Regions from separate parts of the Streptomyces sp. CA-111067 genome, predicted to be linked through region 1. Evidence: predicted binding sites of a transcription regulator. Region 1 holds the regulator's gene; the other holds the start of a gene.
The links. Region 1 encodes HrcA, which represses chaperone genes, less so after heat shock. Its sites were predicted from a motif close to TTNGCACTCNGNNNNNCNGAGTGCNAA; they were not measured.
Positions count from the first base shown of each region.

Region 2: the regulator HrcA is predicted to act here: its motif matches at 6,291-6,317, upstream of groES (co-chaperone GroES).

Region 1 covers NZ_CP192103.1:2,366,884-2,374,359, reverse strand. Annotated here, with positions in the region: gene ACQPW6_RS10320 (SpoIIE family protein phosphatase) at 1-1,666, shown strand, start outside; gene hemW (radical SAM family heme chaperone HemW) at 2,239-3,471, shown strand; gene ACQPW6_RS10310 (DUF3097 domain-containing protein) at 3,491-4,327, opposite strand; gene ACQPW6_RS10305 (MBL fold metallo-hydrolase) at 4,509-5,288, opposite strand; gene hrcA (heat-inducible transcriptional repressor HrcA) at 5,548-6,564, shown strand; gene dnaJ (molecular chaperone DnaJ) at 6,565-7,476, shown strand, end outside.
Region 2 covers NZ_CP192103.1:5,609,547-5,617,022, forward strand. Annotated here, with positions in the region: gene tsaE (tRNA (adenosine(37)-N6)-threonylcarbamoyltransferase complex ATPase subunit type 1 TsaE) at 1-444, shown strand, start outside; gene ACQPW6_RS24745 (hypothetical protein) at 619-801, shown strand; gene ACQPW6_RS24750 (hypothetical protein) at 829-1,383, opposite strand; gene tsaB (tRNA (adenosine(37)-N6)-threonylcarbamoyltransferase complex dimerization subunit type 1 TsaB) at 1,484-2,149, shown strand; gene rimI (ribosomal protein S18-alanine N-acetyltransferase) at 2,167-2,697, shown strand; gene tsaD (tRNA (adenosine(37)-N6)-threonylcarbamoyltransferase complex transferase subunit TsaD) at 2,690-3,829, shown strand; gene ACQPW6_RS24770 (hypothetical protein) at 3,826-4,125, shown strand; gene ACQPW6_RS24775 (polysaccharide deacetylase family protein) at 4,202-5,041, shown strand; gene ACQPW6_RS24780 (THUMP-like domain-containing protein) at 5,049-6,224, opposite strand; gene groES (co-chaperone GroES) at 6,466-6,774, shown strand; gene groL (chaperonin GroEL) at 6,926-7,476, shown strand, end outside.

The DNA of each region.
Region 1 (7,476 bases):
GCCTGCCGCCGGGCAGCCGGGTGCGGTTTCCGACGAGGAGGCGCCCGGCGGGGCGCCGGCCGGGACGCCGGCTGTGATCGCTAGCGGGTGGCACGCGGCGGCGCCGGGCGCAGTGGGGGTGTCCGAGGCGTCTGCCGCCGGGCAGTCGCGGGCGGTTTCCGACGTGGCGGTGCCTGGCGCGCGGCACGGTGGAGTCGCCGGGGAGCCGGCGGTGGCCCGGGCGCACCCCCAGCCGGAGGCCGGGCACCCTCGGCCGGATGTCGGGTGGGAGCACCCCCAGCCGGAGGCTGGCTGGGAGCGTCCCGAGCCGGAGGCTGGGTGGGAGCACTCCCGGTCGGAAGTCGGAGGCGGCTCCTGGTGGGGGCTGCCCGTTGCCGATCTGCTCGCGCCGCTGCCCGTCGCGGCCGAGCGGCGGGCCGACGCCGAGTGGATCCACCGGGGCTCGCTCTCGTTCCTCGCCGAGGCGTCCGACCTGCTGGCCGGGCAGCTCGACGAGGACACCGTCGCCTCGCTCGCCGCCCAGCTCCTCGTCCCGCGCTTCGCCGACTGGTGCGCCGTCTGGCTCTACCCGCACGGCGCCCCGCCCCGGCTCGCGCACGTCTGGCACGTCTCGGAGCAGCAGCTCGACGTCCTGCGCGGCGCTCTCGAACAGTTCCCGCCGCCGCCCGACACGCTGCCGCCGGGCTCGCACCCGTGGACCGGCCCCCTCGACCCCGGGCCGAACGGCCACCGCTGCGGCACCCTCGCCGTGCCGCTGGTCACCGGCGGCCGCTGCCTCGGGACGCTGCTGCTCGGGCGGAACGGGCTGCTCGGGCTGCCGGCTGAGGTCAGCGGCCTGATGGAGGACTTCGCGCGCCGGGTCGCGCTCGCCGTCGGGGCGGCCAGGCAGTACGCGCGGCAGGCGATGATCAGCAGCGTGCTGCAACGCGGGCTGCTGCCGCCGGCCGCCGGCCGGATCCCCGGGGTCGAGCACGCGGTGGTGTACGAGCCGATGGACGGCGACTGGGTCGGCGGCGACTTCTACGACCTGTTCCCGGCGGGCGACGGCCGGTGGTGCTTCGCGCTCGGTGACGCCTGCGGGAACGGGCCGGAGGCGGCGTCGCTGACCGGGATCGCCCGGCCCGTGCTGCGGTTGCTGGCGCGGGAGGGGTGCCGGGTCGCGGATGTGCTCAACCGGCTGAACAAGGCGCTCGCCGACGAGGCGGCGACGGCGGTGATCGGGGAGACCGCGACGTGGGAGGGCGGGCAGTCGCGCTTTCTGTCGCTGCTGTACGGGGAGATCGTGCCGTACGACGGCCGCGGCGGGGCGCGCTGCACGCTGGCTTCGGCGGGGCACCCGCTGCCGTTGCACCTCGGTTCCGACGGGGAGGTGCTGGCCGCGGCCCGGCCGCAGATGCTGCTGGGTATCTCCGAGAGCGCGCGGTACGTCAGCGAGACGTTCGACCTCTATCCCGGGGAGACGCTTCTCTGCGTCACCGACGGCGTGACCGAGCGCCGGCGCGGCGACCGCCAGCTGGACGACGACAACGGCCTGACGCGGGCTCTCTCGGCGTGCAGGGGCCTCTCCGCGGCAGGCATCGCGGAGCGCATCCGCCGCGAGGTCCACGCGTTCGCGGAATCCCCGCCGTCCGACGACCTGGCCATCCTGGTCCTCCAGTCCCGCTAAACGTGTCCCACTAGCGGTAACGCGCCACTCCCACCGGCCGGGGCCCACCAAAGACCGCAACCGGCTGGGCGTCCGGCCCGCCCGCGGGCCCGTTGTGGCTTGTCGCGCAGTTCCCCGCGCCCCTGGTGATGCCGGGATGAGTCGCGCCCACGCGGCGGAGCCGCACATCAGACACAGCCCCGCGCCCCTGGTGATGCCGGGATGAGTCGCGCCCCCGCGGCGGCAGCCGCACATCAGACACAGCCCCGCGCCCCTTTGGGGCCCGTCCCCGCCGGGCCGCCCCGGCCAGCCATGGTTTTTGGGGGCGCGGGGAACTGCGCGACAAGCCCGCCACCGGGCGGGTGGTCCGGGGACGGCCGGATGGGGCTGGGTGGGCGGGGTGTGTCGGGTTTCGGTGTGCCCCGGCTTCAACAGGGGCGCGGGGAACTGCGCCACCAGCCCGCCACCGGGTGGGCGGGCCGGGGACTGCCGGGAGGGGCTGGGTGGGCGGGCCGACCGGGGGGTGGCGGGGTCGCGTCGGGCTGAGGTGGGCGGGGGAGCGGGCCGCAGGCCGGGGAGCGGATACTGGGGGGATGCCTTCTGTACTGCCTGACGGGGAAGCCGTGCCCCGGGACGGCGGCCTGCCGTCGCACGCCCTCGACGGAGTCGCCTCCCGCCCGCTCGGGTTCTATCTGCACGTGCCCTACTGCCTCACCCGCTGCGGCTACTGCGACTTCAACACCTACACCTCCACCGAGCTGCGCGGCTCCGGCGGCGCGCTCGCCTCCCGGGAGAACTACGCCGACGTCCTCATCGAGGAGATCCGGCTCGCCCGGAAGGTCCTCGGGGACGACCCCCGCCAGGTCGAGACCGTCTTCGTCGGGGGCGGCACCCCGACGCTGCTGCCCGCCGCCGACCTCGGGCGGATGCTGGGCGCGATCCGGGACGAGTTCGGGCTCGCGCCCGGCGCGGAGGTCACCACCGAGGCGAACCCGGAGTCCGTCGACCCCGCCTACCTCGCCGAGCTGCGAACCGGCGGCTTCAACCGGGTCTCGTTCGGCATGCAGAGCGCCCGCCCGCACGTGCTGCGCGTCCTGGACCGCAACCACACCCCCGGCCGCCCGGAAGCCTGCGTCGCCGAGGCCCGCGCCGCCGGCTTCGAGCACGTCAACCTGGACCTGATCTACGGCACGCCGGGGGAGTCCGACGCCGACTGGCACGCCTCCCTCGACGCGGCGATCGGCGCCGGGCCCGACCACGTCTCGGCGTACGCGCTGATCGTCGAGGAGGGCACCCAGCTGGCCCGCCGGATCCGCCGCGGCGAGATCCCGATGACCGACGACGACGTGCACGCCGACCGCTACCTGATCGCCGACGAGCGGCTCGCCGCGGCCGGGTTCGGCTGGTACGAGGTCTCCAACTGGGCCACCACCGAGGCCGCCCGCTGCCGGCACAACGAGCTGTACTGGACCGGCGCGGACTGGTGGGGTGCGGGCCCCGGCGCGCACAGCCACGTCGGCGGGGTCCGCTGGTGGAACGTGAAGCACCCCGGCGCCTACGCGCAGGCGTTCGCGGAGGGCCGTTCCCCCGGCGCCGGCCGGGAGATCCTCAGCGCCGAGGACCGCCGCGTCGAACGCATCCTGCTGGAGCTGCGGCTCTCCGACGGCTGCCCGCTGGACCTGCTCGCCGAGCAGGGCGCGAAGGCCGCCGCGCAGGCGGTAAGCGACGGCCTCCTGGAGAGCGGTCCTTACCAGACCGGCCGCGCGGTCCTCACGCTGCGCGGACGGCTGCTGGCCGACGCAGTGGTGCGCGATCTGGTGGACTAGCCACCAGGCAGCGGCGGGATCAGGCCCCCTCCGCCGCCCCCTCGGTCACGAAGTCGATCAGGTGCTCCACCGACCCCAGCAGCTCCGGCTGGATGTCCCGGTAGCTGCGGACCGACGCCAGGATGCGCTGCCACGCCTCGCCCGTGGTCATGTCCCAGCCCAGCGCGCGGCACACGCCCGTCTTCCAGTCCTCGCCGCGCGGCACCCGCGGCCAGGCCGCGATCCCGACCGAGGCCGGCTTGACCGCCTCCCACACGTCGATGAACGGGTGGCCGACCACCAGCACGTCAGGGTCGGTGACGGAGGCGGCGATCCGGGACTCCTTGGACCCCGGCACCAGGTGGTCGACCAGCACGCCGAGCCGGGCGTCGGGGGCCGGGCCGAAAGCGTCGACGATGGCCGGCAGGTCGTCCACGCCCTCCAGGTACTCCACGACGACGCCCTCGATCCGCAGGTCGTGGCCCCAGACCCGTTCGACGAGCTCGGCGTCGTGCCGCCCCTCGACGTAGATCCGGCCGGCCCGCGCCACCTTCGCCTTCGCGCCGGCCACCGCGATCGACCCGGACGCGGAGAGCAGCGGCCCGCGCGGCCCGGGCGCCTGCGGGCGGACCAGGGTGACGGCCTTGCCGTCGATCAGGAAGCCGCGCGGCACCATCGGGAAGACCCGGTGCTTGCCGAACCGGTCCTCCAGCGTGACCGTCAGCCCCTCCGCGGTCTTCTCCACCCGCACCACCGCCCCGCAGAACCCGCTCGTGGCCTCCTCGACCACCAGATCCGTGTCCGCGGCCACCTCGGGCACGGGGACGGACTTCTTCCAGGGCGGGGTGAGGTCGGGGCCGTAACTCCTGCTGCGCATGCAGGACATTGTGCCGCCTGGCGGCGGGACTTGGAGGTGAGCGGCGCGTGGTTCTCTGCTGGGGGTTCGGGGGTTATCCCCCGAGGGATTGCAGCCAGGGCGGGGTGAGGTCGGGGCCGTAACTCCTGCTGCGCATGCAGGAGATCGTAGAGCCAGGGGGCCGCCCGGCAACGCTTCGGCGCTAACCCGGCCCGCCGGAATCCGGCGCCCCGAAACGTTCGGCGAGCGTGTCGCGTTGGGCGCGGACGAAACGTGCGTCCACCACCGCGCCGTGGCCGGGGACATAGCGGGCGGTCTCGCCGCCCAGCGCCAGCACGGCGTCCAGTGCGGCCGGCCAGCCGGCCGGGGCGGCGTCCGGGCCCGCCTGCGGCTCGCCCGACTCCTCGACCAGGTCGCCGCAGAAGACGACCGCCGGGTCGCTCGCCGTGCCGCCCGGTACGACCACCACCAGATCGCGGCCGGTGTGCCCGGGGCCCGGATGCACCAGCCTGACCAGCCGGTCACCGCCCAGATCAAGCCACAGTTCGTCGGCCACCGGAGCGGTGACGCCGACCAGCGCGGCGGCCGCCTCGGCCGCCTGCGCCGCGTCCGTGCCGTGCCTGACCGCGTCCTGCGCCAGCTCCGCCGCCGTGCCCGCCGCGCGCAGGAAACCGTCGAGCGACCGCTCGCCGTAGACCCGCGCGCCGGGGAAGGCCGCCGCGCCCAGCACATGGTCGAAATGGCCGTGGGTGAGCACCACATGGGTCACCGCGCGGCCGGTCAGCGCCTCGATCTGGCCGCGCAGCTGCTCGCCCTCGCGCAGCGTGGACCCGGTGTCCACGAGCAGCACGCCGTCAGCGCCGACCACCAGGCCGATCGTCACGTCGAGCGGGGCCAGCCTGCGCCGGGCGACGCCGGGGGCCAGCTGCTCCCAGACGGAGTCGCCGTCGGCCGGCCGCCGCGGATTGTCCACCGATTCCACAGGGCGACGCTATCGTCGCGGCGGTGCCGCCGTGGCCGGTACCCGCACCTCACCTTTCGCCGCATCCACGCCGTATCCGTGACGTACCCGCACCGGACCCTTCGCCGCACCGGCAGCTGACCGGTCAGCGGGCACCCGCTATTGCAGTCCCCTTGCCGCCTCGCCGTACACTGGCTGCGGGGAAGCTGGCACTCGAAACGGTGGAGTGCCAGGCCAGAACGCTTGAAGGACGCTTGAGACCTATGGCTGGAGGTGCGCGATGCTGAGCGAACGCAGACTCGAAGTTCTGCGCGCCATCGTTCAGGACTACGTCGGCACCGAGGAGCCGGTCGGATCGAAGGCGCTGACCGAGCGGCACCGGCTCGGTGTGTCGCCCGCCACCGTGCGCAACGACATGGCGGTGCTGGAGGACGAGGGCTACATCGCCCAGCCGCACACCAGCGCCGGCCGGATCCCCACCGACAAGGGCTACCGGCTGTTCGTGGACAAGATGGCCGCCGTCAAGCCGCTGACGTCCGCCGAGCGGCGGGCGATCCAGAACTTCCTGGTCGGCGCGGTCGACCTCGACGACGTGGTGGCCAGGACGGTACGGCTGCTGGCGCAGCTCACCCGGCAGGTCGCGGTGGTGCAGTACCCGTCGCTGACCCGCTCCTCGGTACGGCACGTGGAGCTGCTGGCGCTGGCGCCGGCCCGGATCATGCTGGTGCTGATCACCGACACCGGGCGGGTGGAGCAGCGGCTGATCGACTGCCAGGCGCCGGTCGGCGAGACCGTGCTCGCGGACCTGCGGGCCCGGCTGAACAGCCGGGTGGTCAACCGGCGGTTCGCCGATGTGCCGCCGCTGGTGCAGGATCTGCCGGAGAGCTTCGACCCGGACGACCGGCCCGCGGTCGCCGGGGTGCTCGCCACCCTGCTGGAGACGCTCGTCGAGGAGACCGAGGAGCGGATCATGCTGGGCGGGGCGGCTAACCTGACCCGGTTCAACCACGACTTCCCGCTGACGATCCGGCCGGTGCTGGAAGCGCTCGAAGAGCAGATGGTGCTGCTGAAGCTGCTCGGTGAGGCCACGGACGCCACCATGACGGTCCGGATCGGGCATGAGAATTTTCACGAGGGACTCAACTCCACATCCGTGGTGGCGGTCGGCTACGGTTCGGGCGACGAGGCAGTCGCCAAACTCGGTGTGGTCGGACCGACCCGCATGGACTACCCGGGAACGATGGGAGCGGTACGCGCAGTGGCACGTTACGTCGGACAGATCCTGGCGGAGTCGTAAGTGGCCACGGACTACTACGCCGTACTAGGCGTGCGCCGCGACGCGGGTCCGGACGAGATCAAGAAGGCCTTCCGCCGACTTGCTCGTGAGCTGCACCCGGACGTCAATCCGGACCCGAAGACGCAGGAGCGCTTCAAGGAGATCAACGCGGCGTACGAGGTGCTCTCGGACCCGCAGAAGAAGCAGGTCTACGATCTCGGCGGCGATCCGCTCGCCGGGGCCGGCGGGGGTGGCGGACAGGGCTTCGGCGCCGGGTTCGGCAACTTCAACGACATCATGGACGCCTTCTTCGGGCAGTCGCAGCAGCGCGGGCCGCGGTCGCGGACCCGGCGCGGCCAGGACGCGATGATCCGGCTCGAGATCGAGCTCGACGAGGCGGCGTTCGGCACCACCAAGGACATCCAGGTGGACACGGCCGTGACCTGCGGCACGTGCAACGGGGAAGGCGCCGCGCCCGGCACCTCCGCGCAGACCTGCGACATGTGCCGCGGACGCGGCGAGGTGTCGCAGGTGACGCGGTCGTTCCTCGGCCAGGTCATGACCTCGCGGCCGTGCCCGCAGTGCCAGGGGTTCGGCACGGTGGTGCCCACCCCGTGCCCCGAGTGCGCGGGGGACGGCCGGGTCAGGTCCCGGCGGACGCTCACCGTCAAGATCCCGGCCGGCGTGGACAACGGCACCCGGATCCAGCTCGCGGGCGAGGGCGAGGTCGGCCCGGGCGGCGGCCCCGCCGGCGACCTCTACGTCGAGATCCGCGAGGTGCCGCACGCGGTGTTCCAGCGGCGCGGCGACGATCTGCACTGCACGGTGACGCTGCCGATGACGGCGGCGGCGCTCGGCACGAAGTGCCCGCTGGAGACGCTCGACGGTATGGAGGAGGTGGACATCCGGCCCGGCACCCAGTCCGGCCAGTCC
Region 2 (7,476 bases), 3.2 Mb from region 1:
AGACTCGCCGCCCTGCTCGGCCCCGGCGACCTGGTGCTGCTGAGCGGCGAGCTGGGCGCGGGCAAGACCACGCTGACCCGCGGCCTCGGCGAGGGCCTGGGGGTGCGCGGCGCCGTCACCTCGCCGACCTTCGTCATCGCCCGCGTCCACCCGTCGCTGACCGGCGGCCCGGCCCTGGTGCACGTGGACGCGTACCGGCTGGGCGGCGGGCTGGACGAGATGGAGGACCTGGACCTGGACGTCTCGCTGCCGGAGTCGGTGGTGGTCGTGGAGTGGGGCGAGGGCAAGGTCGAGGAGCTGTCGGAGGCCCGGCTCCAGGTGGTGATCGCCCGCTCGCCGTACGAGAAGGACGGCGGTCCGGACGCCGACGACGTCCGCGAGGTGACCGTCACCGGGGTCGGCCCGCGCTGGGCGGCGGAGGATCTCAGCGGCCTGGCGGTCTAGCGGCGGCCCGTCGTGGCGCGCCCCGCGCAACGCGTGACGGGGCCGATCGCCGCGTCCCGCGCATGAACCGACAGGCTGTCGGGAAGATGTTGCGTAGGTACCTGCTGCCGTGTTCTTCTTGTGGCAGGCGCCTGGTAAGGCGGCCCTAACTTCTTCTCGTACGGGGAGGCGCGCATGTCGTCCCAGACCCAGGACCAGCAGACGCCGGCAGAGACCGCCGCCCCCGCCGTCGCGCTCGTGCGGCCCCCGACGACCCGTGCGCTGCTGGCCTCCTGCGTGGCCGCCCGTACGGTGTCCACGCCACCCGATCGAGTGAACCCGGCTGACGAGAACGCGCCGGCCGAACCCGAGGACTGAACCGGTCGAACCGGGGCCCGTCAGGGCTCAGCGCACGACGTCGATCACGCTGCCGGTTGTCGCCCACAGCCACAGCGCGGCGCCGTCGATCCGGGTCTGCCGGAGCGCCCCCGTCTTCTTCGACGGGTCCGGCTTCGTCAGCTTGCCGTGGATCTCGGAGCTGAACCCGATGTTCAGACCGTCCGTCGTGGCGAACAGCACCACGTGCTCGACCTGCGCCCCGTCACCACCGGTGCCCCGGGGGTTGCGCGAGTAGACGCGGTGGATGCCGAGCGTCGGCGCCACGTTCCCCGCGACCACCGGGTACGTGCGCGCGACATGGTCGCCGCGGGCGACCAGCCAGACCCGCTTGCCGCTGAGGCTGTAGACGACCCGCTTGCCGCTGCCGGAGCGGCCGGGCAGCGGGTACGTCTTGGGCTTCGGCTTGCTGCTCGGCGCCTTCCCCGACGTGGTGGCCGACGGCTTGGCGGCGACCGGGGTCTTGGGCGCGGAGCCCGACGCCTGCGCCGCGAGCACGGCGATGATGACCATCGCCACCGCGGTCAGCCCGGAGACGATCGTGCCGGACTTGATCCTTGCCACGGTTGTCCTCCGGTCGGATTGCGCGCTCCCTCCCGGTTGACGGTAGCAGCCGTACCGCCCGCCGCGGTTCCCGCTCCGGAGTGCGCCGTACCCTGGGGGCGTGCTGCTGCTTGCCTTCGACACCGCCACGCCCGCCGTCACCGCCGCCCTGTACGACGGGGAGCGGGTGCTCGCCGAGTCCACGGTGATCGACGCCCGCCGGCACGGCGAACTGCTCGTACCCGCCGTGGACCGGGTGCTGTCCGCCGCCGGCCGGCCGCTCGCCGAGGTCACCGGCATTGTGGTCGGCGTCGGCCCCGGCCCGTACACCGGGCTGCGGGTCGGCCTGGTCACCGCGGCCTCGTTCGGCGACGTGCTCGGCGTGCCCGTGCACGGCGTGTGCACGCTGGACGGCCTCGCCTGGGCGGCCGGTGAGGCCGGGCTCGACGGGCCGTTCACCGTGGCCACCGACGCCCGCCGCAAAGAGGTCTACTGGGCCAGGTACGACGGCCCGCGGCACCGGGTCACCGAACCGGCCGTGGACCGGCCGGCCGAGATCGACCCCGAGGTCACCGCGCTGCCCGCGGTCGGCGCCGGCGCCGCGCTCTACCCGGACGTCTTCACCCGCCACCGCCCGGACCCGGCCCACCAGTCGGCCGGCGCGCTGGCCGCGCTCGCCGCGCGGCGGCTGGCCGACGGCGAGGAGTTCGCCCCGGCGCTGCCGCTGTACCTGCGCCGGCCGGACGCCCAGGTGCCGGCCGGCTACAAGGCGGTCCTGCCGAAGTGACCCCCGTACTGCGCGCGATGCGCTGGTGGGACATGGACGCCGTCATCGCACTCGAACACGAGCTGTTCCCCGAGGACGCCTGGTCGCGCGGGATGTTCTGGTCGGAGCTGGCCGACACCCGGCACCCGTCGGCCGGCCGTACGTACGTAGTCGCCGAAACGGAAACCGGAGCCGGCACCGGCACGGATACCGGCACCGGCGCCCGCCGGATCGTCGGCTACGCCGGGCTCGCCGCCGTGGCCGGCACCGGCGACGTGCAGACCATCGCCACCGCCCGCGACCACTGGGGCACCGGGCTCGGCGCCCGGCTGCTGACCGTGCTGCTGCGCGCCGCGACCGCCGCCGAGTGCCGCGAGGTGCTGCTGGAGGTCCGGGTGGACAACCCGCGCGCCCAGCGGCTCTACCAGCGCTTCGGCTTCGAGCCGATCGGCATCCGCAAGGGCTACTACCAGCCGGGCAACGTGGACGCACTGGTGATGCGGCTCGCCGACCCCGCCACCTCCCTGCCCACCGCGGCCGGCCCCCGAGAGACGGACAACCATGGCTGACGAACCCCTGGTGCTCGGCATCGAGACCTCGTGCGACGAGACCGGAGTCGGCATCGTGCGCGGGCACACCCTGCTCGCCGACTCGATCGCCTCCAGCGTCGAGGAGCACGCCCGGTACGGCGGAGTGGTGCCCGAGGTCGCCAGCCGCGCCCACCTGGAGGCGATGGTCCCGACGATCCAGCGGGCGCTGAAGCAGGCCGGGGTGGCCGCGAGCGACCTGGACGGCATCGCGGTGACGGCGGGCCCGGGGCTGGCCGGCGCGCTGCTGGTCGGGGTGTCCGCGGCCAAGGCGTACGCCTATGCGCTGGGCAAGCCGCTCTACGGCGTCAACCACCTCGCCTCGCACATCTGCGTCGACCAGCTGGAGCACGGCGCTCTGCCCGAGCCGACGATGGCGCTGCTGGTCTCCGGCGGCCACTCCTCGCTGCTGCTCGCCCCCGACATCACCAGCGACGTACGGCCGCTCGGCGCGACCATCGACGACGCGGCCGGCGAGGCGTTCGACAAGGTGGCCCGGGTGCTCGGCCTCGGCTTCCCCGGCGGCCCGGTGATCGACCGGCGGGCCCGCGAGGGCGACCCGGCGGCCATCGCCTTCCCGCGCGGCCTGAGCGGCGGCCGGGACGCGCGCTACGACTTCTCCTTCTCCGGGCTGAAGACCTCGGTGGCCCGCTGGGTGGAGGCCAGGCGCCGGGACGGCCAGGAGGTGCCGATCGCCGACGTGGCCGCGTCCTTCCAGGAGGCCGTGGTGGACGTGCTGACCCGCAAGGCCGTGCGGGCCTGCAAGGACAACGGCGTGGACCACCTGATGATCGGCGGCGGGGTGGCCGCCAACTCCCGGCTGCGGGCGCTCGCCGAGCAGCGCTGCACCGACGCCGGCATCCGGCTGCGGGTGCCGCGGCCCGGGCTGTGCACGGACAACGGGGCGATGGTCGCCGCGCTCGGCGCCGAGATGGTGGCCCGCGGCCGGGCCGCCTCCACCCTGGACCTGCCGGCCGACTCCTCGCTGCCGGTGACCGAGGTGTCGGTGCCGGGACACACCTACCAGGACCGGCCGGAACACGACCACGGGCCCGGCCACGACCACGGCCACGACCATCTGCACGAGCTGAGCAAGGAAAACCTCTACGGATGACCGCGACCCTGATGTGGGAGGCCGCCGCCGCGGAAGGCCGCGGCCCCGAACTCCTGGACTGGGCCAGGGAGCAGGCGGCCCTGCTGCCCGGCGGCTTCCTGCGCCGGGAGTTCCTGGTCGCCCCCGGCGACCGGGTGCTGGTGCTCACCTGGTGGGACGCCCCGCGCGGCCATGAGGTGCAGCTTCCCGAACTGCCCGACCCCGCACCGGAGTTGGTCCGGCGCGAGGTGCACCGCTGGCGGTTCACCTCGGTTTCGGTGGAACCCGCGGGGACAAACCCGCATCGTCCAGAGTGAGCGCGCGGCCGGCGACCCCCTCCCCGGTCGCGCGCTCGTCGTGGTGGGTCCCGTCTCAGACATAGGATCTTGCTTCATGCGAGTCAAAGCGGTGCTTCCGCTCCTGGCTGTGTTCGGCCTGCTGGTCACGGTGGGCTGCACCCAGGCCACCTTCTTCTCCCGCACGCCGGAACAGAGCGCCCTGAGCGGGCGGATGACGGTGGGTCACCCGTTCCGCATGCCGCAGACGGGACGGGCCGCGGCCTTTCACAAGTGGAACATCCCGCTCATGCCGCTCGCGCCGCTGCCGCCGGCCGTCAAGCCGGTGAAGACCGGGCCCGGGCTGCTGCCGTACGTGGCCCGCGTGCCGACCTCGCGCAAGGTCGTCTTCCTGACGTTCGATGACGGGCTGGAGAAGGACCCCGAGTTCGTCACGATGATGCGGGAGCTGAACATCCCGTTCACGATGTTCCTGACCGACCGGTTCATCAAGGACGACTACGGCTACTTCAAGCCGCTCCAGGAGCTCGGCAACCCGATCGAGAACCACACGCTCACCCATCCCGACCTGATCCACATCACCGACCAGGAGCAGCAGGCCGAGATCTGCGGACAGCAGGTCAAGCTCACCCAGGAGTACGGCGCCACGCCCGGGCTGTTCCGGCCGCCGTACGGGAACATGAACGCGGCCACCGTGCAGATCGTGAAGTCCTGCGGCGGGCTGCGCGCGGTGATCCTCTGGCGGGAGGCGATGGACGTGACCGGTGTGCAGTTCCCGGTCGGCGAGCACGCGTTCCAGCCGGGCGACATCATCCTGGCGCACTTCAGGACGCCCAGTCAGATCCAGGGCGAGTCGATGACGGCGATGACCGCGAACCTGCTGCGGGAGATCGCCGCGCAGGGCTTCTCGGTGGCGGCGCTCGAAGACTACGTCTGACCGCCGGTCAGGGGCCTTCCAGCGGACGGCCGACGAGCATCGACGGGGCCCCGGCCACCCGGGTCAGGAACACCGTCGCCGCGTTCGGGCCCTGCGGGCGGACCCGGCGGCGCAACTCCTCGGGCTGCACGGCCGAGCCGCGCTTCTTGACCGTCAGCACGCCGACCCCGCGCTCGCGCAGCAGCGCCTTGAGCCGCTTGAGGTGGAACGGCAGCACATCGGTGATCTCGTAGCCGGTGGCGTACGGGGTCGGCCGCGGCGCGTCCGCGGTGACGTAGGCGATCGTCGGGTCGATCAGCCCGCCGTCGATCTCCTCGGCCGCCTCGGCGACCAGATGGGCGCGGATCACGGCGCCGTCGGGCTCGTACAGATACCGGCCGACCGGGCGGACGGCGGGGTCGGGCAGGCCGCGGCCGGTCAGCGTGGCGCCGCTCGGCAGCAGGGTGGCCCGGCGCGCTCCCGGCCGCCCGGTGCCGAACCACAGCACGGCCTCCTTGACGTCGCCGCCGTCGGAGACCCACTCCGCCTCGGCGTCGTCGGGCACGGCCTCGTGCGGGATGCCCGGGGCGACCTTCACCGCGCCCGGCGCTCCCGCGCGGGCGGCGGCCACCGCCCAGGACAGCGGCGGCGAGTACGCCTCCGGATCGAACACCCGGCCGCGGCCCGTCCGCCTGGCCGGGTCGACGAAGAGGGCCTCGCCGGGGCGGGGTGCGTAGGTCATGACGTCGGCGCAGCGCACCTCGATCCGGTCTGCCAGGCCCAGCGACTCGGCGTTGGCGCGGGCGACCGCGCAGGTCAGCGGGTCGCGGTCGATGGCCAGCACGTCGAGCCCCGCCCTGGCCAGCGCGATCGCGTCACCGCCGACCCCGCCGCACAGGTCCGCGGCCCGCTCGGCCCCGGCCGCCCGGAACCGGCCGGCCCGGTGCGCGGCGACACTCGTCCGGGTGGCCTGCTCGACCCCGTCCGCGGTGAAGTACATCCGCCCGGCGTCCGCGCCGAACTTCGCGGCGCCGCGCTGCCGCAGCCGCGCCTGCGTGAGGGCCGTGCCGACCAGCCCGGCGTCATGCTCCCGCCGCAGCCTGGTCGCGACCGCCAGCTCATCGCCGGCCTCGTACTCCCTGAGGGCCTGGAGCAGGCCCTGCCCCTCCGACCCGAGCAGCGCCCCGAACCCGTCGACATCCACGCCCCCATTCTCCCCCCCGGCCCCGGCGGGGCGCGCCCGCGTCCCGGGCCCCGGAGGGTGCTGCTCCTGGCACTCCGCTTGACCGAGTGCTAAGAGCCGTCCTACTCTCGGTCCTGGCACTCGGCAGCGCTGAGTGCCAGAACTCAGCGACGGGCAGGTCCGGCACCCGCGACGACGGGCCTACCAGGTCGCCGACCCAGACAGACACTCCCGTGAGCCCTTTGAAGGGGGAGGTCGGATCGTGACGACCGCCAGCACCAAGGTTGCCATCAAGCCGCTTGAGGACCGCATCGTGGTCCAGCCGCTGGATGCCGAGCAGACCACGGCCTCCGGCCTGGTCATCCCGGACACCGCCAAGGAGAAGCCCCAGGAGGGCGTCGTCCTGGCCGTGGGCCCGGGCCGCTTCGAGGACGGCAACCGCCTGCCGCTCGACGTCGCCGTGGGCGACGTCGTGCTCTACAGCAAGTACGGCGGTACCGAGGTGAAGTACAACGGCGAGGAGTACCTCGTCCTCTCGGCTCGCGACGTCCTCGCGATCATCGAGAAGTAAGACCGCTTCACCGCACAGCCGTGATCCCGCCCCGGGTTTCCGTGCCCCTCAGGCCGGGTGCCCGGGGCGGAGTCATTTGACGCTCCCGCCGTGAGCGCCGCTGCCGTCCATGACGACGTGATTTGACGAGTAGACGAGGTAGTTCGCCAGCATGGCCAAGACCCTGAAGTTCGACGAGGACGCTCGTCGCGCCCTTGAGCGCGGCGTCAACAAGCTTGCCGACACCGTGAAGGTGACGATCGGCCCCAAGGGCCGCAACGTCGTCATCGACAAGAAGTTCGGCGCCCCGACCATCACCAACGACGGCGTGACCATCGCCCGTGAGGTGGAGCTCGAGGACCCGTACGAGAACCTGGGCGCGCAGTTGGTCAAGGAAGTGGCCACCAAGACCAACGACATCGCCGGTGACGGCACCACCACCGCCACCGTGCTGGCCCAGGCGCTGGTCCGCGAGGGCCTGCGCAACGTCGCCGCCGGTGCCTCCCCGGCCGCCCTGAAGAAGGGCATCGACGCGGCCGTCAAGGCCGTCTCGGAGGAGCTGCTCTCGACCGCCCGCGCGATCGAGGGCAAGGAGGACATCGCCGCCGTCGCCGCGCTGTCCGCGCAGGACAAGCAGGTCGGCGACCTGATCGCCGAGGCGATGGACAAGGTCGGCAAGGACGGTGTGATCTCCGTCGAGGAGTCCAACACCTTCGGCCTGGA